Regions from separate parts of the Streptomyces macrosporus genome, predicted to be linked through region 2. Evidence: riboswitches for the same ligand, from Rfam matches in the RefSeq annotation. Region 2 holds a riboswitch; each other region holds the start of a gene.
The links. A riboswitch is a leader RNA that binds a small molecule or an ion and turns the genes downstream of it on or off. The one in region 2 is predicted to bind cyclic di-AMP.
Positions count from the first base shown of each region.

Region 1 (6,931 bases), on a different contig from region 2:
GCGGTCCTCGCCGCCGCCGATCAGGTAGATGTCCCCGGAGGTGGGGATCGGCTGGTCGGACCGGACGTCGATCCGGTGCACCGCCAGGCCGCGCTGCCGCGCGCGCCGCTCCACCACCAGTACGTTGCCCTGGTCGCCGTAGGTGCTCAGCAGGTCCGGGTAGACCCACACCAGGCGCAGGCCGCTCTCGTTCGTGCTCGCCATTCTCGCCATCTCTCCTGCCGTGTCGTCGGTGGGCTCGGGATCAGTTGCCGACGACGCGGCGCAGATCCTGGAACGCGGTGTAGTTGGCGATCGCCTCGATCCGGCCGGGCGGGCACTGCCGCACGGCCTCGGTGGCGTTCTCGCACACCTGGAAGTCCACCCCGGCGACCTCCAGCCGGACCGCCAGGTCCAGCTTGCGGTCGCCGATCACGCAGATGGGGTGCCCGGCCAGCCGGGAGTAGTCCACGTCCCACAGCCAGGAGGTGTCGGTGCCGTCCGCGCTCCGGGCGTTGACCGACAGGATGACGGGCGCGGGCGCGGGGTCGATCAGGGAGAAGGTCTCCAGCCAGCCCGCCGGGTTCTTCGCCAGCAGCAGCCGGAGCTCGCGTCCCTGGTAGGACACCACGTCGTAGCGCCCCGCCACGGCGGTCACCGAGTACATCCGCTCCAGCGCCACCTGCGGGGGGACGCCGAAGGCGGCGGCGACGGCCGCCGAGGTGGCGGCGTTGGCCTTGTTGGCGCGGCCGGGGAGCTGGAGGCGGATCGGCCAGGCCGATCCGTGCGGGTCCAGCACGTGGTCGCCCGAGAGCGCCCAGCTCGGGGCGGGGCGGCGGAATCCGCACTCCCCGCAGAACCAGTCGTCGCCGGGCCGCTGCATCACTCCGCCGCAGGCGGGGCAGGACCAGGCGTCGTCCTTCCACTCCTGGCCGGCGGCCACCCACACCACGTTGGGGGAGGAGGACGCGGCCCACACCACCAGCGGGTCGTCGGCGTTCGCCACGATCACGGCCTTGGAGCCGGAGAGGCCCTCGCGCCACTTCTCGGCCAGCATCCGGGTCTCGGCGGCGCGGTCGAGCTGGTCGCGGGAGAGGTTGAGCAGGGCGATGGCCTTGGGGGTCACGTCCCGGGCGACCGAGGCCAGGTACTTCTCGTCGACCTCGATGACGCCGTAGCGGGCGTCGCCGCCCCCGGCGAGCGCCGCGGTGATGCCGGCGGGCATGTTGGCGCCCAGCGCGTTGGAGACCACCGGACCGACGGCCCGCAGGGCCTCGGCGATCAGCCGGGTCGTGGTGGTCTTGCCGTTGGTGGCCGACACCAGGACGACGTCCAGGTTCTGGGCGAGTCGGGCCAGCAGGTCGGGGTCGAGTTTGAGAGCCACCTTTCCGCCGATCACCGATCCGCTGCCACGACCCGCGGCCCGTGACACCGCCGCCGCGGCCTTGCCCGCCGTCACGGCCAGCTTGGCCCGCGGCGGCAACGGCTCCGTGTTGCCTGCCATCGTTCTTGCTCCTCCTTGCCCCTGGATCGGGCCTCAGCCTACCGAGGTCCGTCCCGGGTCCCGAATCGCGCCACCCCCGAGATGATCACCCCGCGCGGACGGCGCGCGCGCCCTGGGCCGCCTTCCCCCGAAAGCTCCGCGTCTGTCCGCTCCGCGCGGCCGGTCGGCGGCTCGGTTCGGCGCGGGATTCCCCACGGGATCCGCACGAGACGGCCGCCGTTCGGCGGCGCCGGACCCGTCCGGTGTCGCGCGGCCGGTCAGAGGCCGGGGCCGTCCGCCCGGTCCTCCGCCGTGGCGAGACCACCCCACAGCAGGTCCGCCAGATGCCGCACCAGCCGCTCCCGGGGGCAGGGCCGTTCGCGCAGCCACCAGTCCCCGGCCGCGTGCATCATGCCGACGATGCCGTGGCCCCACACCCGGGCCCGCTCCTCGCCCTCGGGGCCGAGCTCGATGCGCTCGGCGACGACCGTGGCCAGCTCCTCGCCCAGCCGGCGCAGCAGGGGGGCCGCGTGCTGTCCGACGTCGAAGCCGCGGTCGCCGCCGGGGTCCTCGGCGGGGTGCATCAGGAAGCGGTAGACCTGCGGACGGGCCTCGATGGCGGCCAGGTAGGTGTCGAGGGCGGCCTCCACGCGCTCGCGCCGGTCGGTGGGCGCGTCCAGGGCGGCCCGCAGCGCGTCCACCAGGGCGTCGGTGTGCCGTACGGCCAGGGCGCGGTACAGCCCGCCCTTGTCGCCGAAGTGCCGGTAGAGGATGGGCTTGGTGATTCCGGCCTCGGCGGCGATGGCGTTCATCGAGGCGCCCGGGCCGTCGCGCAGCACCACGCGCTCGGCGGCCTCCAGCAGCTCCTTGCGGCGGCGTTCCGTGGTGCTGAGCCGGTCCTCCCGGTGTGTGGTCTCCATGCCTCCGCCTCCCCGACCCTGTGACGCCTCGCCTGCCCCTCCGCGCAACGTAACACCCGCCACCGGGGGACGGGCGGACCGAGCGCCGGAGGTTGACACCGGACTGGCCGGTAACATATTCCTGTTACCGCTAGTAACAATCGGATGGAGGGCTTCCATGGCGGAGTTCGCACTCGAGCTCAACGAGGACCAGAAGGCCGTGAGGGACTGGGTCCACGGCTTCGCCGCCGATGTCATGCGTCCCGCCGCCGCGGAGTGGGACGAGCGCGAGGAGACTCCCTGGCCCGTCATCCAGGAGGCGGCCAAGATCGGCCTGTACTCGCTCGACTTCTACGCCCAGCAGTACTTCGACCCCACCGGCCTGGGCATCCCCGTGGTCATGGAGGAGCTGTTCTGGGGCGACGCGGGCATCGGCCTGTCGATCGTCGGCACCGCCCTGGCGGCCGTCGGCGTGCTCGCCAACGGCACCGAGGAGCAGATCGGCACCTGGATCCCCCAGATGTACGGCGACGCGAACGACGTGAAGGTCGCCGCCTTCTGCTCCTCCGAGCCCGACGCGGGCTCGGACGTCTCCGCGATGCGCACCCGCGCGGTCTACGACGAGGCCAAGGACGAGTGGGTGATCAACGGCACCAAGACCTGGGCGACCAACGGCGGCATCGCCAACGTCCACGTCGTCGTCGCCGTCGTCGACCCCGAGCTCGGCGCCAAGGGGCACGCCTCCTTCGTCGTCCCGCCGAACACCCCCGGCCTGTCCCAGGGCCAGAAGTTCAAGAAGCACGGCATCCGCGCCTCCCACACCGCCGAGGTGGTGCTGGACGACGTCCGCGTCCCGGGCCACTGCCTGCTGGGCGGCAAGGAGAAGCTCGACGAGCGCCTGGCCCGCGCCCGCGAGAAGGCGAAGAAGGGCGGCGGCGAGCGCGTGAAGAACGCCGCGATGGCCACCTTCGAGGCGTCCCGCCCGGCCGTGGGCGCCCAGGCCGTCGGCATCGCCCGGGCCGCCTACGAGGTCGCCCTGGAGTACGCCAAGACCAGGGTGCAGTTCGGCCGCCCGATCATCGACAACCAGGGCATCGCCTTCCAGCTCGCCGACATGCGCACCCGCATCGACGCCGCCCGCCTGCTGGTGTGGCGGGCCTCGTGGATGGCGGCGGCGGGCAAGCCCTTCGAGGCCGCCGAGGGATCGATGTCCAAGCTGTTCGCCGGGGAGACCGCGAAGGCCGTCACCGCCCAGGCGATCCAGATCCTCGGCGGCAACGGCTACACCCGGGAGTACCCGGTGGAGCGCATGCACCGGGACGCCGCGATCTACTCGATCTTCGAGGGCACCAGCGAGATCCAGCGACTGGTCGTCGCCCGCACGATCTCGGGCATGCACATCCGCTGAACCTCCGCCGGGCCGCCGCCGGGAGGCGGTGGCGGCCCGGCCGGGCCTTCCGGCCGTACGGTGCCCACCGGCGAGACGGCGGGCACCGTACGGCCTCCACCTGCGGCGATCGCCCTCCGACACCCGCGCGGCACCGTTGCCGCAGGTCGGCCCCGCCGCGCTCCCCTGCCCGCCGGCAACGCCGGTCCGCCGGCGCCGCGGGCGTCCGCACCGCCGTCGACCGCGTCCGCTTCCGGCGCGCCCGACCCGTCTTCGGGTTTTCGGATTTTCGGGTTTTCATGATGGCGTGGGTCGAGGGTCACCCGACACGAGGGCGGCCATTCGAGGTGATCGTCTCGGCGCGAGCGGCGCGCCGAGACCGTTCCGGCCGCCTCGCCGCACCCTCGGAGGGGGGCCAACAGCCGCTGCTCAGAGGCCGTTTCGAGAGGTTGCGGCCGGGCAGTGGAACGGCCCGGGACTCCGGACGGCACAGAAGTGAACAAATTCACAGATACCGTCAGATCTCGCACCTGAGCCCGTTCTTGACGCACTATCCGTAGACAACGGCAAGTCCCCGCCACGGGGCGGGGCGCCCGGGCGGACGCCGAATCCTGCCGCCGCCCGGGTGAGAGACGGACCATGACGAATCGGCAGGAGCGGGAGACCCAAGCACGACGGGCCGCACACCACGCGGCCCTTGGGGTGAAGCCACCGAGGTGGCCGGGCAACTTCGCCAGCCCGAACCCGACAGGTCATCTTTCGCAGGCGGATGACGAAGGGTTGAACCATGTCCGCGTACCCGCGTATACCCGGACTCGTGTCCCGAGCGGCCGTCACCTCCGCCGTCACCGCGGCGACGCTCGCGGGAACGGCCTTGATCCCGGCCGCCACCCCCGACGCCGAGGCGCTGACGCCCGCGGGCAAGGCGCTCAAGGTCGCGGCCTCCAAGAAGGGGGCGCCCTACCAGTACGGCGCCGCCGGGCCGAACCGCTTCGACTGCTCGGGACTCACCCAGTACTCGTACAAGAAGGCGGGCAAGAAGCTGCCGCGCACCGCGGCGGCCCAGTACAACCGCACCAAGCACATCACCGCCAAGTCCCGGAAGAAAGGCGACCTGGTGTTCTTCCACTCCGGTGGAAGCGTCTACCACGTCGGCATCTACGCCGGTGACGGACGGGTCTGGCACTCCCCGAAGCCGGGGAAGACCGTCCGCAAGGAGAAGATCTGGACCAAGAGCGTGCGGTACGGGCGCGTGAAGTGATCCCGGACCGGGCTCGACGGCCCCGGTGACGGGGCGCCGCGGACACCCGTCCGCGGCGCCCCGTCGGCGTGTCCGGCCCGATTCGGCTCTCGGCGATTCCGCCCGGGGCGTGAAGCCGTTCCGCCGCGCTGCCCGGGCGGGCAGGCTCGCCCCATGAGACTTCTGATACTGGGCGGAACGGAGTTCGTCGGTCGGGCGGTCGCCGAGGAGGCGTCGGCCCGCGGCCGGCGGGTGACCGTCTTCCACCGGGGACGGCACGCCGCGCCTCCCGGCGTCGCGGAACTGCTGGGCGACCGCACGGCCGACGGCGGCCTGGACGCCTTGGAGAAGGCGGCCGGGGACGGCGGCTGGGACGCCGTGGTCGACACCTGGAGCGGCGCGCCCTCCGCGGTGCGCGACGCCGCCGAACTCCTGGCCCCGCACGTGCGGCACCACGTCTACGTCTCCAGCCGCTCGGTGTACGCCGACCCCGTTCCGGCGGGCCTGGACGAGAACGGCCCGGTGGTCGACGCCTCGCCCGACGACGAGAGCGGCGCCGACTACGCGCGGGCCAAGAGGGGAGGGGAGCTGGCCGCCCTCGCCGCCTTCGGCGACCGGGCGCTGCTGGTGCGGGCGGGACTGATCCTCGGCCCCCACGAGAACATCGGACGGCTGCCGTGGTGGCTGCTGCGCGTCGCCCGGGGCGGCGAGGTCCTGGCGCCCGGCCCCCGCGACCTCCCCCTGCAGTACGTGGACGCCCGCGACCTCGCCGGCTGGACGCTGGACGCCGTCGAGCGCGGGCTGGGCGGCCCGTACAACGTGGTGAGCCCGCCCGGCCACACCACCATGGCCGAACTGCTGGAGAGCTGTGTGCGCGTCACCGGCTCCGGGGCCGAACTGCGCTGGACCGAACCGGAGACCGTTCTCGCGGCGGGGGCGCTGCCCTGGACGGACCTGCCGATCTGGATCCCGCCGGGCGAGGCGCACGACGCCCTCCACCAGGGGGACGTCTCCCAGGCCGTGGCGGCGGGGCTGCGCTGCCGGCCCGTCGCCGAGACGGTGGCCGACACCTGGGCCTGGCTGCGCGGCCTGGGCGGCGAACCGCCCCGGCGCCCCGACCGCCCCCGGCTCGGTCTGGCACCGGAGAAGGAGGCGGAGATCCTGCGGTCGGCGGATCGGTAGCCGGCCGGGCGACTACCGTTCGGGGCGGCGGGCCGGCCGGGCGTCACGGCCTCGCGGACCTCCGTCGGCCCGGACGGGCGGGGCTCCTCGCCGCCTCCGTGACCCGTCCCCGTGGCCCGGTGCCCCGCGCGAGGAACGCCGCGAGGGACGCGAGGTCCGCCGTGTTCAGCCCTCCCGGTCCGTCCGCCGGGCCGCGTGGTGCTCCAGGACCTTCCCCAACAGCCGTGTGAGCCGGTCCCGCTCGTCCGCCGAGAGCCCGGCGAGCAGCTCGTCCTGCGCCCGGCCCAGGGCCTCGTCGAGCCGGGCGAGCTGCCGGAGTCCGGCCGGGGTGATCGTGACGATGTTGCGCCGCCGGTCCGCCGGGTCCGAGGAGCGCGTCACCTGCTCCCGCTCGGCGAGCTCGTTGAGCGCGGCGACGACGTCGCTGCGGTCGATGCCGCAGCGGCGGCCCAGCTCCGCCTGGCTGGCGGGGCCGTACTCCTCCAGGGCCGAGAGCAGGGCGTAGTGGTGGTTGCGCGCGTCGGCGGAGGCGAACGCCCCCCACACCAGCCGGTGGGCGTGCGCCGTCGTCTGCGACAGCAGCCAGCTCGGCGTGTTCCTCAGCCGGGCGGGAGCGGCGTGGTAGGCCGTCGTGTCCATGCGGCGAGCCTAGCAAGGCCGTTGGTGCCGCCCACGGAATCGGGACGGCCGAAAGAGCGACCCGGATGGACCGGACCGGACTGTGACCATCGCCCGCACCGGGGTACAGGTGGGGCTATGAG
Region 1 covers NZ_BAAASZ010000023.1:89,060-95,990, forward strand. The annotation lists gene ABD335_RS15885 (type 1 glutamine amidotransferase) at 1-204, opposite strand, end outside; gene ABD335_RS15890 (MurT ligase domain-containing protein) at 245-1,483, opposite strand; gene ABD335_RS15895 (TetR/AcrR family transcriptional regulator) at 1,741-2,382, opposite strand; gene ABD335_RS15900 (acyl-CoA dehydrogenase family protein) at 2,540-3,769, shown strand; cyclic di-AMP (ydaO/yuaA leader) riboswitch at 4,379-4,532, shown strand; gene ABD335_RS15905 (C40 family peptidase) at 4,536-5,009, shown strand; gene ABD335_RS15910 (NAD-dependent epimerase/dehydratase family protein) at 5,163-6,170, shown strand; gene ABD335_RS15915 (MarR family winged helix-turn-helix transcriptional regulator) at 6,336-6,809, opposite strand; gene ABD335_RS15920 (hypothetical protein) at 6,927-6,931, shown strand, end outside.
Region 1: it holds a riboswitch for cyclic di-AMP, as region 2 does, so the genes downstream of both, ABD335_RS15905 (C40 family peptidase) here and ABD335_RS22130 (transglycosylase family protein) in region 2, are expected to answer to the same signal.

Region 2 (6,931 bases):
GGGCGGTGGGCACCCCGGGCGCGGTGGCACAGGTGCTCGCCACGCTGATCGAGAACGCCCTGATGCACGGTGACGGTACGGTCGCCCTGCGCACCCGCATCGCCGGCAACCAGGTGGTGGTCGAGGTCACGGACGAGGGGCCGGGCGTCGATCCGTCGCTGGGCGCCCGCGTCTTCGAGCGCACGGTCAGCGGGCGCAACTCCACGGGCCTGGGGCTGGCCGTCGCCCGCGACCTGGCGGAGGCGGACGGCGGACGGTTGGAGCTACTTCAGCAGCACCCGCCGGTCTTCGCGCTTTTTCTCAGCCGGGACGTCGAGGGCCCGGCCGCCGGCTGAGCCGCCGCGGAAGACCCAGGTGCGGTAGGACCAGAAGCGGAAGACCGTGGCGATGCCCATGCCCACGACGTTCTTGGCGATGTTGTCGGCGAGCGGCGAGGTGAAGCCCAGGGCGTAGTGCGAGACGGCCAGGGCGCCGTTCTCGATCACCAGGCCGACGCCGCTGAACAGCAGGAAGAGACCCGCCTCCCGGGACATCCGGCTCTTGTCGCTGTGCCGGTACGTCCAGTAGCGGTTGCCCAGGTAGTTGGTGCCGATGGCGACCGCCGTCGCCATCACCCCCGACCGCACCGGGGCCAGGCCCAGTCCGTGGAGGCAGAGGTTGAAGACGGCGACGTTGACGAGGAAGCCCAGGGCGCCCACCGTGCCGAACTTGGCGGCCTCGCGGCGGAGCCGCCGGAGGCGGACGCGCAGTGTGTGCCGTTCGTCCATGGAGATCCCCATAGAGATCCGCTGCCCCGTTCCGCCGGCCCGCGCCGGCCGTCTGTCGGCTTCCGTGGCTCGCCATGCTATCCGTGGCGCCGGCCGCGGCCCTACGCCGGACGGAGTACCCCCGGGCCCGGCCGATAGGCTACGACTGTGACATTTCCTGTGATCGGCATGGTCGGCGGCGGTCAGCTCGCGCGGATGACCCACGAGGCGGGCATCCCCCTCGGGGTCAGGTTCAGGCTGCTCAGTGACACTCCACAGGACTCCGCCGCCCAAGTGGTCCGCGACGTCGTCGTCGGCGACTACCGCGACCTGGACACGCTGCGTGACTTCGCCCGGGGCTGCGACGTGATCACGTTCGACCACGAGCACGTCCCGACCGAGCATCTGCGCGTCCTGGAAGCGGAGGGCATCCCCGTGCGGCCCGGTCCCGACGCGCTGGTGCACGCGCAGGACAAGGGCGTGATGCGGGCGCGTCTCACCGAGATCGGCATCCCCTGCCCCCGGCACCGCATCGTGGCGGACCCGGCGGACGTGGCGCGCTTCGCGGCCGAGACCGGCGGCTGGCCGGTCGTCCTCAAGACCGTCCGCGGCGGCTACGACGGCAAGGGCGTGTGGGTGGTGCGCTCCGAGGAGGAGGCGGCCGCCCCGTTCCGCGCGGGCGTGGCGGTGCTGGCCGAGGAGAAGGTCGACTTCGTCCGCGAGCTGGCGGCCAACGTGGTCCGCTCCCCGCACGGCCAGGCCGTGGCGTACCCGGTGGTGGAGTCCATCCAGGTGAACGGCGTCTGCGACACCGTGATCGCCCCGGCGCCCGACCTGTCGCCCGAGCTGTCCGGCCAGGCCCAGGAGCTGGCGCTGACGGTGGCGAGGGAGCTGGGCGTCGTCGGGCACCTGGCGGTCGAGCTGTTCGAGACCGGCGACGGCCGCATCCTGGTCAACGAGCTGGCCATGCGCCCCCACAACAGCGGCCACTGGACCCAGGACGGCGCGGTCACCTCGCAGTTCGCCAACCACCTGCGGGCCGTGCTCGACCTCCCGCTCGGCGACCCGCGCCCGCGCGAGCCGTGGACGGTGATGGTCAACGTGCTCGGCGGCGACTACCCCGACATGTACCAGGGCTACCTCCACTGCATGGCCCGCGACCCGCGGCTGAAGATCCACATGTACGGCAAGGACGTGAAGCCCGGCCGCAAGGTGGGCCACGTCACCACCTACGGCGACGATCTGGCGGACGTCCGCGAGCGCGCCGCCCACGCCGCCGCCTACCTGCGAGGGACCATCACCGAATGAGCAACGCCCCCCGTTCCGGTTCCGCCCCCGTCGTGGGCATCGTCATGGGCTCCGACTCCGACTGGCCCGTCATGGAGGCCGCGGCCAAGGCCCTGGAGGAGTTCGAGGTCCCCCACGAGGTGGACGTGGTCTCCGCGCACCGGATGCCGCACGAGATGATCGCCTACGGCGACCGGGCCGCGGACCGCGGCCTGAAGGCGATCATCGCGGGCGCCGGAGGAGCGGCCCACCTGCCGGGCATGCTGGCCTCCGTCACCCCGCTGCCGGTGATCGGCGTTCCGGTGCCGCTGGAGCACCTGGACGGCATGGACTCCCTGCTGTCCATCGTCCAGATGCCCGCCGGGGTCCCCGTCGCCACGGTCTCGATCGGCGGCGCCCGCAACGCCGGACTGCTCGCCGTGCGGATGCTGGCGGCCCACGACCCGGCCCTGCGGGAGCGGATGGAGCGCTTCCAGGCGGAGCTGAAGAAGCAGGCCGAGGAGAAGGGGCGCCGGCTGCGGGCCAAGGTCGCCGCGGGCGACGCGGGCTTCGGCTTCGGGGGGCGGTGAGATGGCCCGCACCGGGGAGACGCTGGAGCGGGCCCGCGCGCTGCTGGCCGCCCACCCCGTCGTCGACGGCCACAACGACCTGCCGTGGGCGCTGCGCGAGCAGGTCGCCTACGACCTCGACCGGCGCGACATCGCGAGCGACCAGTCGGCCCATCTGCACACCGACATCCCGCGGTTGCGGGCGGGCGGGGTGGGGGCGCAGTTCTGGTCCGTCTACGTGCGCACGGACCTGACGGGCGACGCCGCCGTCAGCGCCTGCCTGGAACAGATCGACGTGGTGCGGCGGCTGGCCGACCGTTACCCGGACGACCTGCGGCTCGCCTTCACGGCCGACGACATGGAGGCGGCGCGCGCCGAGGGCCGCATCGCCTCGCTGATGGGCGCCGAGGGCGGCCACTCCATCAACAACTCCCTGGCCACGCTGCGCGCCCTGTACCGCCTGGGCGTGCGCTACATGACGCTCACCCACAACGACACCATCGACTGGGCGGACTCGGCCACCGACGCCCCCCGCCACGACGGCCTGACCCGCTTCGGCGAGGAGGTCGTACGGGAGATGAACCGGCTGGGGATGCTGGTGGACCTCTCGCACGTGGCGCCGGCCACCATGCGCGACGCGCTGCGGGTCTCCACGGCGCCCGTGATCTTCTCGCACTCCTCCGCCCGCGCGGTCTGCGACCACCCGCGGAACGTCCCCGACGACGTGCTGGAGGGGCTGGCGGCCAACGGCGGTGTGGCCATGGCCACATTCGTGCCGAAGTTCGTCCTCCCCGCCGCCGTCGCCTGGACCGAGGCCGCCGACGAGAACATGCGCGCCCACGGCCTGCATCCCCTGGACGGCACCGAGAGGGGCCGGGAGGTCCAACGGGCCTTCGAGGAGGCCCATCCGCGCCCGGTCGCCACGGCGGCGACGGTCGCCGACCATCTGGACCACATGCGCGAGGTCGCGGGCATCGACCACATCGGCATCGGCGGCGACTTCGACGGCACGGCCTTCACCCCGTCCGATCTGAGCGATGTGTCCGGATATCCGAATCTGGTGGCCGAGTTGCTGGACCGTCACTGGTCCGAGGCCGACCTGGCCAAGCTGACCTGGGGCAACGCGGTGCGGGTGCTCCGCGACGCGGAGGCCGTCGCGCGGGACGAGCAGGCCCGGCGCGGCCCCTCGATCGCCACCATCGAACAGCTCGACGGATGACGCCGAACCCCCTTCGGTGACGTAACTCACGAGCGGGATCTCCGAGCCCGTCGCACTCCGTGCGGCCGGAGATCCCGCTCGGTCATATCCGCTGGTCATGGGCCGGTGTTGACGGAATGTCAGCGCGGCGGAATGTCGCCCTCGGAGACGGATTCGTCGCGCAGGGTCACAAATGAGACGTAGGCAATAGCAGCGAAACGGGCTTCCTGTGACCCATCGGCTTGTTGCGGCGGAAACGTTGTGTTTACGGTTCTGGCCGCGCCGTACGAACGTGCGGCGGCTCGCTGTCGGTACGCCGAATCCTGCCGACGGCAGCGGGCTGGACCATCCACACCGCCATCGGCAGGAGCGGGGGACCCAAGGTAAGCGCCGGACCGTGTCCGCACGGGACGGCTTGGGGTGAAGCCGTGTCACGACCCGACGTCGTGGCCCACACGGCCGGGCAACTCCAGCCCGAACCCGACAGCTCACCTCGCAGGCGTAGGAGAGGAGCCCCCTTATGTCCGCACGCGGACGTCATCGTCGTGCCCGCGCCGGCCGCCTCACCCGCCTGTCCCTGGCCATCTCGGTGGGCAGCGCCGGTGTGGCCCTGCCCCTGATCGCCGCCGGCAACGCCAACGCCGCCTCCGTCGACACCTGGGACCGCGTCGCCCAGTGCGAGAGCACGGGCAACTGGAGCATCAACACCGGCAACGGCTTCTACGGCGGTCTGCAGTTCACCCAGAGCACCTGGGAGGCCTTCGGCGGCACCCAGTACGCCCCGCGCGCAGACCTGGCCACCAAGGACCAGCAGATAGCCATCGCCGAGAAGGTCCTGGAGGGTCAGGGCCCGGGCGCTTGGCCGGTCTGCTCGGTCAAGGCCGGTCTGACCAAGGGCGGCCCCGCTCCCGCCGTCTCCCCCGACGGGAAGAGCGAGGCGAACGAGCAGCAGGCTCCGGCCGCCCAGGAGCAGCAGGCTCCCAAGGCCGAGCCCAAGGCCGAGGAGCAGGCCCAGCCGGAGCGCGCCGACCGCACCGAGCGGGCCGAGTCGACCGCCAAGACCACCTCCTACAAGGTCGTCAACGGCGACACCCTGTTCAAGATCGCCCGTGCCCACGACATCGCGGGCGGCTGGCAGGAGGTCTACGAGGACAACCGCCAGGTCATCGGCGACGACCCCAACCTGATCTACCCGGGCCAGAAGCTCTCCCTGGGCGGCGTCGCCGTCCAGCAGAAGGCCGCCGCCAAGCCGGAGGCCAAGCCGGAGGCCAAGGCCGAGCAGAAGGTGGAGAAGGCCGAGACCAACTCCCAGCCCGCGCAGCAGTCGATCGAGCGGGCCGACCGGAGCGCCGGCGCGTCCACCGACGTCTCCAGCGGCTACACCGCCCCGGTGAACGCCACCCCGTCCGGCTCCTACAAGGCCGCGGGCGCCCGCTGGTCCAACGGCCACACGGGTGAGGACTTCCCCGCCGCCTCCGGCACTCCGGTGAAGGCCGTCACCAACGGCACCGTGGTCTCCGCCGGTTGGGGCGGTGCCTACGGCAACCAGGTCGTCATCCGGCACGACGACGGCCGCTACAGCCAGTACGGCCACCTGTCCTCGATCTCGGTCGGCACCGGCCAGAAGGTCACCGTCGGCCAGCAGATCGGCGCGGTCGGCTCCACCGGCAACAGCACCGGCCCGCACCTGCACTTCGAGGTGCGCACCGGCGCCGGCTACGGCACGGACATCGACCCCCTGGCCTACCTGCGGGCCAACGGCGTCAACATCTGAGCCGTGCCACACGGCCCGACACGGGCCGCGTGACCCCTCCCCTGGGACGGCAAGAGGCGGGCGGGGCGCGGAGTGTGAACACTCCGCGCCCCGCCCGCCTCGTCCGTTCGCGGGGCGTCCGCGACCCGTTCGCGGCCCTTCCCGCGTGACGCGGTCAGTCGACGCAGAGACAGAAGGGGTGCCCCGCCGGGTCCAGGTAGACCCGGAAGTCGCGCTTGCCGCCGTCGTCGCCCTCGACGAGCCTCGCCCCCAGCTCCAGCGCCTCCCGCTCGGCCGCGTCCAACTCCTCCCTCGGCACGTAGAAGTCGAAGTGGAACTGCTGCGAGTGCTCGGCGCTCGGCCACTGGGGCGGCACGTGGCCGGGGGCCTCCTGGAAGGCCAGCGTCCGGCCCCGCAGCGCGCCCGAGTCGAACGTCACCTCGACCCAGCGGCCCTCGCCCTCGACCCTCCCGCCCAACATGCGCGCGTAGAACTCGGCGAGCTTCCCCGGCTCCGGGCAGTCCAGTACGACGACGGTCTTCAGTGTGGTGATGGCCATGGTGCTCCTCCTGTGTCGTGGTTTCCGCGTTCCCGTCTTCGTTACCTCTTAAGGGCTCCAACCAGTAACGAGTTACCTCATGATGGCCCTCCGGCGGTAACGTGGCAAGGGTGGAACAGCCGGAGGACCGGGATCCCACGCCGCCGGGGCTCCGCCTGGTACGGGATCTGATCAACACCCTGAACGTGGAGGCGGGCACCGACGCCCTCGCCACCGCGGACGGTCTCGCCGCGTTCGCGCACGACCACGGGTTGACCGGGCTCGGACTGGCCAAACGCGACCTTCCGGCCATCGTCGGACTGCGCGAGGGCCTGCGCGCCGCCTGTCTGGCCCACACGGGCGTCCGGATGCCCGAGGAGACGGCGGCCGAGCTGGCCGCGCTGCTGCGCCGCGCACCGCTCACCGTGGCCGTCGACGAGGAGGGGACGGCCACGCTCGAACCCGCCGACGTCCCCCCGGGCGCCGCGGCGTTCACCGCCCGGATCGCCCTCGCCGTGGCCACCGCCGCGGGCGACGGCACCTGGACCCGCCTCAAGGTGTGCGAGGCCCACGACTGCCGCTGGGCGTACTACGACAGGAGCCCGGCCGGCCGCAGGCGCTGGTGCACCATGGCCGTCTGCGGCAGCCGGGCGAAGATGCGGACGTACCGCGCGCGACGGTCGTCCGGAGGGTAGGCCCCGCCCCGCGCGGCCACGGGACCGCCGCCGACGCCGGCGGAGACGTCCGGGGCGCGCGGCGGCACGTCCTCGGCGCGGGGCTCCCGCCCGCGTCGGACGCTCACCGCCCGGCCCCGCTCCCCTCCGATCCGCGGGTGGGCGAGGCCCCCGTCGGACGCGCCTC
Region 2 covers NZ_BAAASZ010000031.1:39,084-46,014, reverse strand. The annotation lists gene ABD335_RS22155 (ATP-binding protein) at 1-335, shown strand, start outside; gene ABD335_RS22150 (GtrA family protein) at 264-767, opposite strand; gene ABD335_RS22145 (5-(carboxyamino)imidazole ribonucleotide synthase) at 915-2,054, shown strand; gene purE (5-(carboxyamino)imidazole ribonucleotide mutase) at 2,051-2,602, shown strand; gene ABD335_RS22135 (dipeptidase) at 2,604-3,800, shown strand; cyclic di-AMP (ydaO/yuaA leader) riboswitch at 4,125-4,294, shown strand; gene ABD335_RS22130 (transglycosylase family protein) at 4,300-5,553, shown strand; gene ABD335_RS22125 (VOC family protein) at 5,708-6,091, opposite strand; gene ABD335_RS22120 (CGNR zinc finger domain-containing protein) at 6,202-6,765, shown strand.

Region 3 (6,931 bases), on a different contig from region 2:
CCTCGAACTCCACCCGCTGGTTCTCCTCCAGCGTGCGGAAGCCGCGGCCCTCGATCTCGGAGTAGTGGACGAAGACGTCCGGTCCGTCGGTGCGGGCGATGAAGCCGAAGCCCTTGTCCGCGTTGAACCACTTGACGGTTCCCTCGGTCATTTCTCTCTCCTTGCCCAGGCGGGAACGGGCACCGCACCGCGCGGTGTCCGGGCCGGTCCTGGACGCGGGCCCCCTCGGGTCTCCGAGGAGAGCGACGCGCCCGCGACATCGTTCTTCGCAAGCGTGCGGTCAACGCAAACACACAAAAACTACGACCAACCGGTACAACCAGCCTGCTGTTGGATTTCTTCCCGGTCTCCGGGCCGCCATGCCGCCCCGTCCGGCGGCGGGCGGCACGGCGGCCCGGGGCACCGCGGGCTCCGCGTCGACCACGGAGGGTGAGACGTGCCGGCGGTCCGCCGGACGGGCGACCGGGGGGACGGACGGGTGCCGGGGGGAACCGGGACGGCGGTGCATAGCGGGCGGGACGTCGGAATCGGCAGCAGGATGACCGGTACGGACCTGTAAGGAGTCGTCGTGGCCCGTCATTCCTCTTCGCCCGGTCGGACGTCCGGCCGGGAACCCTCGCTCCTGCCCGGCCCCGTGGGGGCACGGGACCGGATCGTGACCCTGCTGATGCTGCTCTCCGGCGTCTGGCTGCTCGTGGCGTCGTGGCCCCTGCGCTACCCCTTCACCGACGCAGCGGAGGAGGCCCAGCGCAACGAGACCGGCGTCGGCCTGGTGGTGGCGTTCATCGCCGGCGCCGGGATGATGCGCCGGCGCGGGTTGCTGTCGGACCTGGTCGTCCTCCTGCTCGGCCTCTGGCTGCTGGTGTCGCCCTTCGTGGTCGACTACGGCGGCGAGGTCACCCCACGGGTCGCCCAGACCAACGAGGTCGTCATGGGGATCGTGCTGATCGCGCTCTCCGTGGTGAGCATGCTGCTGTACTTCCGCAGTCGCCGCACGGGGGCGGACGAGAGGGAGGGCGGCTGACGCGTCCACCGCGGCCGTCCCCGTACGCCCGCGGCCGGTCGGTTCCGCGGACCCGACCGGCCGCGGGCGGAGAGAACGCGGGCGGAGAGAACGCGGACGGAGGGAAAGCAGGCGGAGGGAAAGCGGGCGACATCTCCAGGGAAAACGGTTTTTCCGACGGCTTGCCGGAGAAATTCTCTAGGTCCGGAATGGTGCGATGTAAAGAGAATTCGGAAGCCGATGTGCCCGGAATCACATTTCCTCGTCCCTCGTCTTCCCGTGGCGGATGATCGCCATGCGGGTTTCCGCCGAATTCCCATGCCGCAAGGGGTTCTGACGTCTCCGCAGGATTTCCGTGCGATCACCCTCGGAGGAAGATCCGGTGCATTCCGTGGCCGGCGGCGACGATTTGGCGACGGGGCGACCGTCGGCTGTTTTACCGAGTCTTGCCCCCGTTGAGGGGCTGTGTTTATGTGTCCTGGCCTCCGTCCCGAGTCGGAGGCTCCACCGCCGGGACGCCGAATCCTGCCGCCCGGCCGGTGGAGAGGCAGCAGCCGACCACGGCAGGAGCGGGGAAACCACATACGCGCCGTGCCGCGCTTTCAGCCGGCCCGGCTTGGGGTGAAGCCGAATTCCGATGTGTTCCGGCACGACGGAAATCGGCCGGGCTCTCCGGCCCGAATCCGACAGCTAACCTCGCAGGCGGCAGGAGAGGACCCCCCATGTCCAGAGGTCGCCACCGACGTCCGCGCACCCCTCTGATGTCCCGTCATTTCTCCCGTCTCTCCCTCGTCCTCACGGCCGGTGGCGCGGGTGTCGCGGCGCCGCTGTTCGTCGCGGGCGGCGCGAACGCGGCTCCCGTCTCCGCGCAGGACGCCGCCCCCGCGGCGCAGAAGCGCGCCGACTCCCGGGCGGAGGGCACGCCGGAGTCCGCCCCGAAGTCCGAGTCCAAGGCCGGCGCCACGGACTCCTACACCGTCGTCAGCGGTGACACGCTGCACGGGATCGCCACCGACCACGACGTCGAGGGCGGTTGGCGGACCGTCCACGAGGCCAACCGGAAGACCATCGGGGACGACCCGAACCTGATCTTCCCCGGCCAGAAGCTCACCCTCGCCGTCGAGGGGACCGGTGCGGAGCGGAGCGCCGCGCCGGACCAGGGCAGGACCCCTCCCGCCGCCACGCAGTCCCAGGCCGCGCAGACCTCCGCGAAGAACACGTCCTACCCGGACAACCTGGACGGCTGGATCCGCGAGGCCCTGGACATCATGCGGGCCAACGGCATCCCCGGCACCTACGAGGGCATCCACCGCAACATCATGCGCGAGTCGGGCGGCAACCCGAACGCGATCAACAACTGGGACGTCAACGCCCAGCGCGGCACCCCGTCCATCGGTCTGCTCCAGGTCATCAAGCCGACCTTCGACGCCTACCACGTCGCCGGCACGGCCGACAGCCAGTACGACCCGGTGGCCAACATCGTCGCCGCCTGCAACTACGCGGCCGACCGCTACGGATCGATCGACAACGTCAACGGCCCCTACTGAGCCGTCCGGAACGCGGAGGACCGCGGGGCGTGGATGGCCCGCGGTCCTCCGCCGCGCCCGGCCCGCGTCGGACGCCGCCCGGGGGACCGGCGCGTTCGCGCCGTCATGAGGCGGGGTCCTGTCGAGAGAGGGCCGATCGCGGGATATCTTGATGTCGAGCAATGTTGCAGACGTGGAGCGGAGCACCCGGTGACTGACTCGACCATCATCTACACATACACCGACGAGGCCCCGGCGCTGGCGACGTATTCGTTCCTGCCCGTGGTCCAGGCGTACGCGGCGAAGGCCGGTGTCACTGTGGAGAGCCGTGACATCTCCCTGGCCGGGCGGATCATCGCCGTCTTCCCCGAGTACCTCAAGGAGGAGCAGCGGATCGGCGACGCGCTCGCCGAGCTCGGCGAGCTGGCCAAGAAGCCCGAGGCCAACATCATCAAGCTGCCCAACATCTCGGCCTCGATCCCGCAGCTGAAGGCCGCCATCGCCGAGCTGCAGGAGAAGGGCTACGCCCTGCCGGACTACCCGGACGACCCCAAGACCGACGAGGAGCGCGAGATCCGCGCCCGCTACGACAAGGTCAAGGGCAGCGCCGTCAACCCGGTCCTGCGCGAGGGCAACTCCGACCGCCGCGCCCCCGCCTCGGTGAAGAACTACGCCAAGACGCACCCGCACCGCATGGGAGCCTGGACGCCCGAGTCCAAGACGAACGTCGCGACGATGGGCGTCGACGACTTCCGCTCCACCGAGAAGTCCGCGGTCGTCGCCGAGGACGGCTCGCTCCGCATCGAGCTGGTGGGCGACGACGGCAGCACCACCGTCCTGCGCGAGTCGGTGCCCGTCCTGGCCGGTGAGGTCGTGGACGCGGCCGTCATGCGCGTCGCGGCGCTGCGCGAGTTCCTCAAGGAGCAGGTCGCCCGCGCCAAGGCCGAGGGCGTGCTGTTCTCCGTGCACCTGAAGGCCACGATGATGAAGGTCTCCGACCCGATCATCTTCGGCCACGTGGTGCGCGCCTTCTTCCCGAAGACGTTCGCCGAGTACGGCGAGACGCTCAGCCGGGCCGGCCTGAGCCCGAACGACGGCCTGGGCGCCATCTTCAAGGGCCTGGACGCGCTGCCCGAGGGCGCGAAGATCAAGGAGTCCTTCGAGGCCGAGCTGAACGAGGGCCCGGACCTGGCCATGGTCGACTCCGACCGCGGCATCACCAACCTGCACGTGCCCAGCGACGTCATCGTCGACGCCTCCATGCCGGCGATGATCCGCACCTCCGGCCACATGTGGGGCCCGGACGGTCAGGAGCACGACACCCTCGCCGTCCTCCCCGACAGCTCCTACGCCGGCATCTACCAGGCCGTCATCGACGACTGCCGCGCCAACGGCGCCTTCGACCCCGCGACGATGGGCTCGGTGCCCAACGTCGGCCTGATGGCCCAGAAGGCCGAGGAGTACGGCAGCCACGACAAGACCTTCGAGATCCCCACCACCGGCACGGTCCGGGTGGTCGACGAAGGCGGCAACGTGGTCCTGGAGCAGACGGTCGGCGCCGGCGACATCTTCCGCATGTGCCAGACCAAGGACGCCCCGATCAAGGACTGGGTCAAGCTCGCCGTCACCCGCGCCCGCGCCACCGGCGACCCGGCCGTGTTCTGGCTCGACGAGAACCGCGCCCACGACGCCAAGCTCATCGAGAAGGTCCGCCGGTACCTGCCCGAGCACGACACCGAGGGCCTGCAGATCGAGATCATGGCGCCGGTCGACGCCATCAAGTTCTCCCTGGAGCGCATCCGCCGCGGCGAGAACACCATCTCGGTCACCGGCAACGTGCTGCGCGACTACCTGACCGACCTCTTCCCGATCCTGGAGCTCGGCACGAGCGCCAAGATGCTCTCCGTCGTCCCGCTGATGAACGGCGGCGGCCTGTTCGAGACCGGTGCCGGCGGCTCCGCGCCCAAGCACGTCCAGCAGCTCGTCAAGGAGAACTACCTGCGCTGGGACAGCCTGGGCGAGTTCCTCGCGCTGGCGGTCAGCTTCGAGCACTACGCGCAGACCACGGGCAACGACAAGGCCCGGGTGCTGGCCGACACCCTCGACCGCGCCACCGCCACCTTCCTCAACGAGGACAAGTCGCCCACCCGTCGCGTCGGCGGCATCGACAACCGCGGCAGCCACTTCTACCTGGCCCTCTACTGGGCGCAGGAGCTGGCCAGGCAGACCGACGACGCCCAGCTCGCCGAGGCGTTCGCCCCGCTCGCCGAGACCCTGACGGAGAACGAGCGGACGATCGTCGACGAGCTGATCGCCGTCCAGGGCTCGCCCGCCGACATCGGCGGCTACTACCGGCCCGACGACGCCAAGGCGTCGGCCGTGATGCGCCCGTCGAAGACGTTCAACCAGGCCATCGCGGCCCTCGGCTGACGCACCGCCCCGCGGGGCACCACCGCCCCGGTCGGACCTCGGTCCGGCCGGGGCGGTCTTTTCCGTGTGCGCCGGTGGCGGGCGGCGCGGCTAGCGCGTCAGGAGGACGACCTTGCCCGCGGCGCCGCGCCCGTCGAGCTCGCGCAGGGCGTCCGCAGCGCTCTCCAGCGGGTGGGTCGAGCCGACGAGCGGGTCGAGCCGGCCGGCCTCCAGGTGCGGCAGGAGCTCGTCCCACTGCTCGCGCAGGTACTCCGGACGGGGCAGCCAGAACGCGCCCCAACCGACCCCCACGACCTCGATGTTGTTCAGCAGCAGCCGGTTGACCTTGACGGTGGGGATCTCCCCGCCGGTGAACCCGACGACCAGCAGCCGGCCCTCCGGGGCGAGGCTGCGCAGCGAGTCGGTGAAGCGGTCCCCGCCCACGGGGTCGACGACGACGTCCACACCGCGCCCGCCGGTCAGCTCGGCGACCGCCCGGCGGAACCCCTCGACGGGCACCGTCTCGTGGGCGCCGGCCCGGCGCGCGACCTCCGCCTTGGCCTCGGTGGAGACCACCGCGATCACCCGCGCCCCCAGGGCGCGCGCCAACTGGACCGCGGCCGTGCCCACACCACCGGCCGCCCCGTGCACCAGCACCGTCTCCCCGGACCGCAGCCGGCCGCGGCGCGTCAGGGCGAAGTGGACCGTCAGGTGGTTCATCGGCACCCCGGCCCCGGCCGTGAACGACAGGCGCTCCGGCAGTGGGAAGACGACCGCCGGGTCGACGGCGACCCGCTCGGCGAAGCCGCCGAAGCCGGGGAAGGCCGCGACGCGGTCGCCGGGCGCGAGGCCGGAGCCGTCGGGGGCGTCGAGGACGGTGCCGGCAACCTCCGAGCCGGGGACGAACGGCGGATCGGGCTTGATCTGGTATTCGCCCCGGGTCAGCAGGACGTCCGGGTAGGTGACACCGGCGGCGTGGACGTCGACGAGCACCCGGCCCGGGGCCGGACGCGGGTCGTCGACGTCGGCGACGCGTACGGACCCGGGGCCGTCGAGGGAGACCACCTGTACTGCGCGCATGAGGGTTCCTTTGCGGGGTCGCGGGATCGTGCAACGGGAGAGGGACGGGCGGCGGTCAGCGGTAGGTGAGCAGCGGACGCCGGTCCCCGGTGAAGTGGGCGTGGTCGTTGAAGGACAGCAGGCTGACGCCGGAGGAGCCCGCGACGACGGTGGTGATCGCGGCGTTGACGACCACCCGGTTCAGCGCCACCACACCGGCCGCGGGCACCGACAGCAGCCCCCCGCACAGGGCCGCCAGCACCCCGCCCGAGGTCACCACCACGGCGTCGCGCCCGGAGCCGAGGTCGGCGACCAGTTCCCGCAGCGCGTCGGAGGCGCCCGTGGCGAACCGCTCCCAGCCGCCGTCGGCCACGTCCTCCACCCACGCTTCGAGCGCGCGGTCGAGCAGGGTCTGGAAACCGCGGTTGTCGACGGGCGGCTCGGCGGGGACGCCCGCCACGGCACCGCCGGCGACCGTGCCGTAGCGCTCGACGAGGCCGATGTGGTCGTACTCGTTCCAGCGGGGGTCGGTGCGCGGCGCCCCGGCGAGCCCGGCGGCCTTCATCAGGATCTCGGCCGTGTCCCGCTGCCGGCTCAGGGTGCCGCAGACCACGACCGGATCGCGCGGCGCGCGCCGGGCCAGCTCGGCGCCGACGACCTCGGCCTGTCTGCGGCCGAGGTCCGACAGCACGTCGTACCCCTCCGTCGTCTCGGCGCCGAACGACGCCTGACCGTGGCGGACCAGATGGATGACCGGCATCGCTGTTCTCCTGCCGTCGGGGATTCCTGTTCAGCGGCTGTTCAGCGGCCCGCGCGGGCGATGACCCGACGGCAGCGCCGGTCGAGGTGGTTCACCGCCAACCACAGGGTGCGGAACGCGGGGTTGCGGGTCTGCCCGTGGTGGTAGCGGTAGTAGATCTGCTGGGCGATCACG
Region 3 covers NZ_BAAASZ010000003.1:11,334-18,264, reverse strand. The annotation lists gene ABD335_RS00530 (cold-shock protein) at 1-151, opposite strand, end outside; gene ABD335_RS00525 (SPW repeat domain-containing protein) at 656-1,024, shown strand; cyclic di-AMP (ydaO/yuaA leader) riboswitch at 1,546-1,722, shown strand; gene ABD335_RS00520 (transglycosylase SLT domain-containing protein) at 1,726-2,550, shown strand; gene ABD335_RS00515 (NADP-dependent isocitrate dehydrogenase) at 2,740-4,959, shown strand; gene ABD335_RS00510 (NADPH:quinone oxidoreductase family protein) at 5,050-6,018, opposite strand; gene ABD335_RS00505 (histidine phosphatase family protein) at 6,074-6,757, opposite strand; gene ABD335_RS00500 (phosphotransferase family protein) at 6,799-6,931, opposite strand, start outside.
Region 3: it holds a riboswitch for cyclic di-AMP, as region 2 does, so the genes downstream of both, ABD335_RS00520 (transglycosylase SLT domain-containing protein) here and ABD335_RS22130 (transglycosylase family protein) in region 2, are expected to answer to the same signal.

Region 4 (6,931 bases), on a different contig from region 2:
GCCTGGAGTCGAGCACGCTGGGGACGTTCTTCCAACGGGCGGTGATGGCGCCCCTGGCCCACCCCCTCTTCACGGTGCTGGTGGGCATGGGGTTCGGCGCCGCGGCCCTGGTCGCCCGGCGCCGGCGGGCGCTGCGCACGGCGCTGCCGCTGCTGGGCCTGGCCGCGGCCGTCACGCTGCACGCCGTGTGGAACGGCGCGGCGAGCCGGACGATGTGGGTCTTCCTCGCCGTCTACGGCCTGTTCATGGTGCCCGTGCTGGGCCTGGTGGTCTGGGCGGTGGTCAGGGCGCGCCGCCGCGTGCTGCTCACCGTGCGGGCCACGCTTCCCCAGTACGCGGCGGCGGGTTGGCTGGCGGCCCCGGAACCGTCCGCCCTGGCCTGCCCGCGCACCCGGGCCCTGGCCCGGGAGGTGGCGCGTCGCTGGTACGGGCGACGGGCCGCCCGCGCGGTCGCCGAGTACCAGCGCGCGGCCGTGTGCCTGGCGCTGCTCCGCGCCCGCGCGGAGCGCGGCGCCCCGCCGCCGGGGTTCCTCGTCCACGAGCGCGACCTCCTCCGCACCCTCTGGCACCGCCGCCCGCTGGCCTCTCCGGCGACCACCACGGCGGCCCGGTCCGTCCCGCGCGCGGCGCGGCGCTGACCCTCTCCGTCCGCGCGGGCCTTCCCGTCCGCGCGGGCCGGCGGGGCGCGTCCCGTCGTCCGTCAGTTCCACCGCGTGGCCTGCGCGGGCATGGAGCAGAAGCGCTTCCGGGCGTGGTCGAGGGCGGTGTCCGGGTCGTGGCCGTGGGCGCGGAGCCAGTGGAGGACGTCGGTGATCAGTTGGACGGCGGTCTCCTCGGTCGCGCCCCTCGCCGTGGAAGTCGAGTGGTCGGAGCCGTACAGGGTCAGCACCGCATCGGCCCTGGTGACGTGCGCGCCGCAGACGAGGCCGGCGTCCAGTTCGCACCACGTCACCTTGGTGTCCTCGCGCAGGTAGACGCCCCAGCCGGCCGTCACGGAGTCGAGCAGCGCCAGACCCCGGCCCGACTCCTGGTCGTCCGTCGCGCCGAGGAGGGTGGGCAGCGCCCGCGTGTCCGGGTCGCTCAGCTCGATGCGCAGCCGCGTCCGGTTCGTGGAGACGGCGAGCGTGACGGGCGTGCCCACCCCGACGTGCCTGATGACGTTCGCGACCAGTTCGCTGACGCAGAGCTGCGCCTCGTCGATCAGTTCCGGGAACCCCCAGAGCGTCAGGTGCGTCCGAACGACGCGCCGCAGAACGGCCACCTCCTCCGGTTCCGCCAGGAAGGAGAGTTCCCACCGCTTCCTGGACAGACAGTGATCGAGACGCATGGACGCCATCCCTCCGACCCCGGATTCCACCCTCACCGGCAGCGGTGACCGATCGAATGCTCTGAGTGACAGAACGCGTGAGAGTATTACATGGTGACTCTCACTGTGTAACTCTCAGCCACGAATCCCCCTCGAATCTCCTTCTCCGTGAACTACCTTGTTCCGGCGACGCATTCGGAGCGCCCGGGAACGGGCGCTCGTCCGGCGCCAGGTGAAGGGAGATGTGGCCGGCCATGGCTACAGGGCCGACGACACGACGCCGACAGCTCGGCGCCGGCCTGCGCAGGCTGCGCCGGCAGAAGGGGCTGTCCCTGGAGGAGGCCGGCGGGCTGGTGGGTCTCTCCAAGGCGACGGTCAGCCGCTACGAGACCAAGGAGGGGCCGGTCAAGTGGGCCTTCGTCGACGCCCTGTGCCGCGTGTACGGCGCGTCGGACGAGGAGCGCGCCCGTCTCGTCGAGCTCGCCCGGAGCGCCCGGGCCGAGGGCTGGTGGCAGGCGTACCCCGACGCGATCCCCGGCCGGATGCACCTGTTCCTGACCCTGGAGAACGAGTCGGTCCGGGAGGACCACTACGCAACCGCCCACGTTCCCGGCCTGCTCCAGACCCGCCGCTACGCGGAGGCGCTGTACCGCACGGACCTCGACCCCATCCCCGAGGAGCGCCTCCGGGCCGTCCTCGACGTCCGCATGAAGCGGCAGGAGGTCCTCACGCGCCCCGACCCCCTGGAGCTGCGGGTCGTCCTGGACGAGGCGGCCGTCCGGCGGGCCGGTCCGCCGGACGTCCACCGGGAGCAGTTGGCGCACCTGGTGGAGTGCGCGCGGCTGCCCAACGTCGACCTGCGGATCCTGCCGTTCGACCGGGGGCTCCGGTCCTCCGCCGTCGGCGCGTTCCTCGTCCTGGTGGGCGCGGACCCGTCCCTGGACGTCGTGTACCAGGAGAGCCTGACCGCCTCCCTCTACCTGGAGAAGGACGCGGAGGTGGAGGAGTACCGCAGGGCGTTCGCCGACCTCCACCGGCGGGCGCTGGAGCCGGACGCCTCGATCGCCCTGCTCGACAAGCTGCGCAAGGAGCCGTGACGCCCCCTCCCGCCCGGAGCGGGCCGCGGCCGACGGTCCCGGAGCCCCTTGACCTCAAGGCGACTTGAGGTGTGAGGGTGGGTCACGAACGCGTTGGACACCTCCGTGACCGGCGAAGGAGCACCGTCATGCCCACGCACCCCGACCCCACCCGCCCCGATGTCGGCGCCGCGCTCTTCAGCACCTGGGACGTGGGGACGCCCGAGCGGCAGCGCGCCGCCGTGGCGGCGATCGCGGCCACCTGGAGGAAGCGGCCCTGGCCGACGCCGGAGTTGCTGTCGTACAGCGTGTACGCCGGGTCCGACGGCCGGACGCTGCTCCACCACTCCCAGTGGACGTGCCAGGAGGCGTACGAGGACTACGTCCGCGAGCACCGGCAGGAGCGGAACGACGAGATCGACGCCGCGGTGCCGGGGATCGAGCGGGTCGAGCTGGTGCGCACCCGGCTCTACCGCAGCTTCCCGCCCCGGCGGGAGGGCGAGCGGCCCGAACCCGGATGCGTCGTGGTCGTGGACGCGGGGTTCGAGGGGCCCGACGAGGAGCGGCAGCGGGCGTGGGTGGACGCCGTCGGCGAGGCGCTCGCGACCGACAGCGGCCTGCCGCCCGGCGGCATCGCCGGGCACTTCCACCTGAGCGTCGACGGCACGCGCGTCGTCAACTACGCGGAGTGGGAGAGCGAGCAGGCCCACGTCGACGCGTTGCGGACGCCCGGCGAGGGCATCGGCTCGACGAGCCCGCAGTGGCACCGCGTCCAGCACTTCCCCGGGCTGGTGCGCGGCGGCGTCAACCGCTACCACCTGCGGTTCACCGGCGAGCGTCCTCTGGAGCCGGCCGGCCCGTCGGCGCGTTGAGGCGTACGGCGCACCGAAACCGTCGGCCGGCGGCGGGAGCGGCGACCGTGACCGCTCGGGAGCGGGGCGGAGAGGCCGACGACCCTGGTGTCGGGGGGTGGGTCACCAGGGCCGCCGGGGCATGGGGTGGAGCCAGGGGGTGGAGCCAGGAGTGGAGACGGGGAAGGGCAGGGGCCCGGACGCCGCCGCCTCGTCCCCTCCTCCGGTCGGCCGACGGACACACCGACGGTGCGCGAGGCGGCGGCGCGGGAGTCGGGAGCGGGACGAGGTCAGATGTTCTGGCCCTTGCCGCGCAGCCAGGCCAGCGGGTCGATCGGGTCGCCGCCGCCCGGGCGGACCTCCAGGTGGAGGTGCGGGCCGGAGGAGTTGCCGGTGGAGCCGACGCGGCCGATCACGTCGCCGGTCGTCACCTTGCCGCCGGTCTTGGTCATGGACGACAGGTGGCAGTACCAGATCTCGGTGCCGTCGTCGAGCTTGAGGATGATGCGGTAGCCGTAGGAGCCGGCCCAGCCCGCCTCGACGATCTCACCGCTGTGCACGGCCTTGACGGGGGTGCCGGAGGGGGCCGCGAAGTCCAGGCCGGTGTGGGTGCTGGACCACATCGAGCCGGACTGGCCGAAGGTGGAGGTCAGTTGGTACGAGGAGAGCGGGAGGGTGTAGCCGGCGGCGAGCTTGGCCAGACGCTCGGCCTCGGCCTTCCGCTTGGCCTCCTCGGCGGCCTTGCGCTTGCGCTCGGCCTCCTCCTTGGCGGCCTTCTCCGCCGCTTCCTCGGCCGCCTTGTCCGCGGCCTGGTCGGCGGCGGCCTCGAGGGCCGCCTGGGTGGCGCTCGCCTGCTGCCGGTCGGCCTGCTGGAGGATGCGCGCCCGCAGGGCCTCGCCCGCGTCCGCGGTCAGGGTGTCGGTGGTGCCGTTCGCGGTGTCCGTGCCGAAACCGGCCTGGACGAGGGGGGTGCCGGTCTCGCCGGAGCCCTCGTCGGTGTCGGACTCCGAGTCGGCCATGAGCCCGCCGATGCCGGGGATGTCGTCGGCGACGGAGCCCAGGTCCGGCATGGAGATCGCGGCCGGGGACTTCTCCTTGGCGGTGGCGATGCCGCCCGCGCCGACCGCGGCGATCATGCCGACGCCGAGAACCGCTCCGCTGCGTGCCATGCCGGTGCGCTGCTTGACCACGCGGTGCCGGCCGCGGACCGGGCGTATGGAGTCCTCGGTGGGGTTCCACGCCGGGCGGTCCTCGTCCCCGTCCGGGCCGAACGGGGCGAAGGTGGCGGTGTGCGGGTCGTACGAGACCTCGGGGGCCTCGGGGGCCGGGCTGCTGGACGCCACGGAGGCGCTCTCCTTTCCTTCCCTCTCGCCTACCGGGTTAGCTGACGGGTTCGGAGCAGGAAGGTCCCCTACGGATCCGCGCACACGGTGCGGACCGATTCACCCCAAATGGTGGTTCCCCGGTTCCCTGGGCACGGCCTCTCGGTACCGCGAGACCGCGTTCGGGATTCGGCGACGGCGCACGGTGCCGCCTCTTGCGGCGGCGGTGACGACCGCGCTGCGTTATCGAACGTTAATAGAGGGACACGCGTGATTCCAAGTCTCCCCTTTGAAACAGAAGCAATTTTCTGGGGGACTTAACGGGGCAATACCTGAGCAATTCGGGCGAGTTGACCTTGGAATCCCAACGGAGAGACGCGTCACATTACCTGACGTTGCCTCAGATGTTATGCGGAGGGGTGCGTCCCTGATACGGACGGTGATCGCGCCGCGGCCGGCGGGACGGGATCGCGCATGACCGCCAGCATCGCCATGTCGTCGTCCGTGCCCCCGGCCGTGTACGCGTCGATGTCCGCGACGAGCGCGTCCAGGAGGAGGCCCGGCTCCGCGAAGCGCCGGCCGCGCAGCCGCGCCACCGGATCGTAGAAGGCGCCCTCGGTGTTCCTCGCCTCGGTCAGCCCGTCCGTGTAGAGCAGCAGCAGGGCGCCCGGCGGGAAGGGCACCGGATCCGCGTGGCCGCCTCCGCCCGCCAACTCCCCCAGCCCCAGCGGCAGCGCGTACGAGTCCGGCTCCAGCACCCGCACGGACGACCCGTCCGCGGAGAGCAGCAGGGGCGGCGGGTGGCCCCGGTTGACGATCCGCAGGGTCCCCGGCGCCCCGGCCGGGACCTCGGCCAGGACGGCCGTGACGAACCCCTCCACCCGGCCGGCCCCGCCCCGCTGTTCCATCTCCCGGACCAGGGCGTGTTCGAGCCGGTCCGCGACCGCCCCCAGGTCCGGTTCCGTCTCGGCCGCCTCCCGGAAGGCGCCGAACACCACGGTGACCGCGGCGACCGCGTCCAGCCCCTTGCCGCGCACGTCGCCCACCAGCATCCGGACGCCGTGCGGCGTCTGCTGCACCCCGTACATGTCGCCGCCGATCAGGGCGTTCACCTGCGCCGCCTCGTAGCGCACCGCGAGCGTCAGGTCGCCGATGCGGGAGGGCGGGACGGGCAGCACGGCGAGCTGGACGGCCTCGGCGACCCGGCGGACCGAGGCCAGTCGCAGTTCGCTGTGGTGCAGGGCGTGGTGGACGGCCACGGCCAGCAGGCTGACGGTGAAGACCGCCACCACCCGCACCACGCCCTCCACCACGGTCAGGACGTTCGCCCACACCACCAGGGAGAAGGCCGAGACCGTCGAGAGGGCCCCCGTGAGCACCGTGCCGCGCCCCGTCCACAGGGCCGCCGCGGCCATGGGCGCGGCGGCCAGCGAGCCGACGAGCAGACTGGCCGGTGTCAGCAGATCGAAGATCACCCCGAGCGCGATCAGCGCCAGGGGCAGCAGCCACGGCGGACGGCCGATGCCCGGGATGGCGCGGACGCGGGCCCGGCTCCCGCCGTCCAACGTCCCATGCCGCGCGTCGCCGTACACCTCTCCACTCTCCCCGATGCCCGGCCGTGGAGCGAGTCGACCGGCACCGGCCGGGCCACGCCCGCCGCGGGCACCAGGGCGGGCAGCGGTCCGCTCCCGGCCGCGCGCCCCGCCGGGCGTTCCGGAGAAGGAGCCGGGGCGCCCCCGGAACACCCGGTGGCGTCACGCCTCCGTCACGGGGGTGTCACCGCGGCCACGGGCCGGCGTCAGGGGTCCAGGGGACGGCTCAGGTAGGGCGCCACGAGCCGGCGGAAACCGGACGACGGCCCCAGCCCCAGCTCGTTGCGGAGCATCCGCCGGAAGAACTCGTAGTGCCGCAGGGCCTCGGCGACGTTGCCCTCCGCCAGGTGGACGTCCACCACGTGACGGTGCGCGCTCTCGCGCAGCGGCTCGGCCTCCACGGCCATCATGGCGGTCTCCATCGCGGCGGCGAGCCGGCCGCCGTCGCGCAGTCGCCGGCTCACGGCCTCCAGCGCGTGCAGCCGGGTCTGGCGGAAGTGCTCCCGGGCGACCAGCAGCCAGTCCTCGGTCCAGTCGGGCAGCAGGTCCTCGTCGAGTTCGGCCAGGACCGGCAGCGGCACCGGGCCGGGCTCCTGCGACGAGACGAGGGACGCGGCGTGCCGCTCGGCCAGGTGCAGGTCGACGCCGACGGTCGGGGCGAGCGCGAGGCAACTGTCGTCGGCGTCGACCAGCCGGTCCTCCCCGCTGCTCCGGGACAGCCGCCACAGGGTCGAGCGCAGGCTCGCGCCCGCGCGCCGCACGGGCAGGTCGGGCCAGAGCGTCG
Region 4 covers NZ_BAAASZ010000034.1:80,927-87,857, reverse strand. The annotation lists gene ABD335_RS24605 (PrsW family intramembrane metalloprotease) at 1-638, shown strand, start outside; gene ABD335_RS24600 (ATP-binding protein) at 701-1,327, opposite strand; gene ABD335_RS24595 (helix-turn-helix domain-containing protein) at 1,561-2,403, shown strand; gene ABD335_RS24590 (antibiotic biosynthesis monooxygenase) at 2,532-3,254, shown strand; gene ABD335_RS24585 (M23 family metallopeptidase) at 3,524-4,576, opposite strand; cyclic di-AMP (ydaO/yuaA leader) riboswitch at 4,588-4,725, opposite strand; gene ABD335_RS24580 (PP2C family protein-serine/threonine phosphatase) at 4,963-6,147, opposite strand; gene ABD335_RS24575 (AfsR/SARP family transcriptional regulator) at 6,354-6,931, opposite strand, start outside.
Region 4: it holds a riboswitch for cyclic di-AMP, as region 2 does, so the genes downstream of both, ABD335_RS24585 (M23 family metallopeptidase) here and ABD335_RS22130 (transglycosylase family protein) in region 2, are expected to answer to the same signal.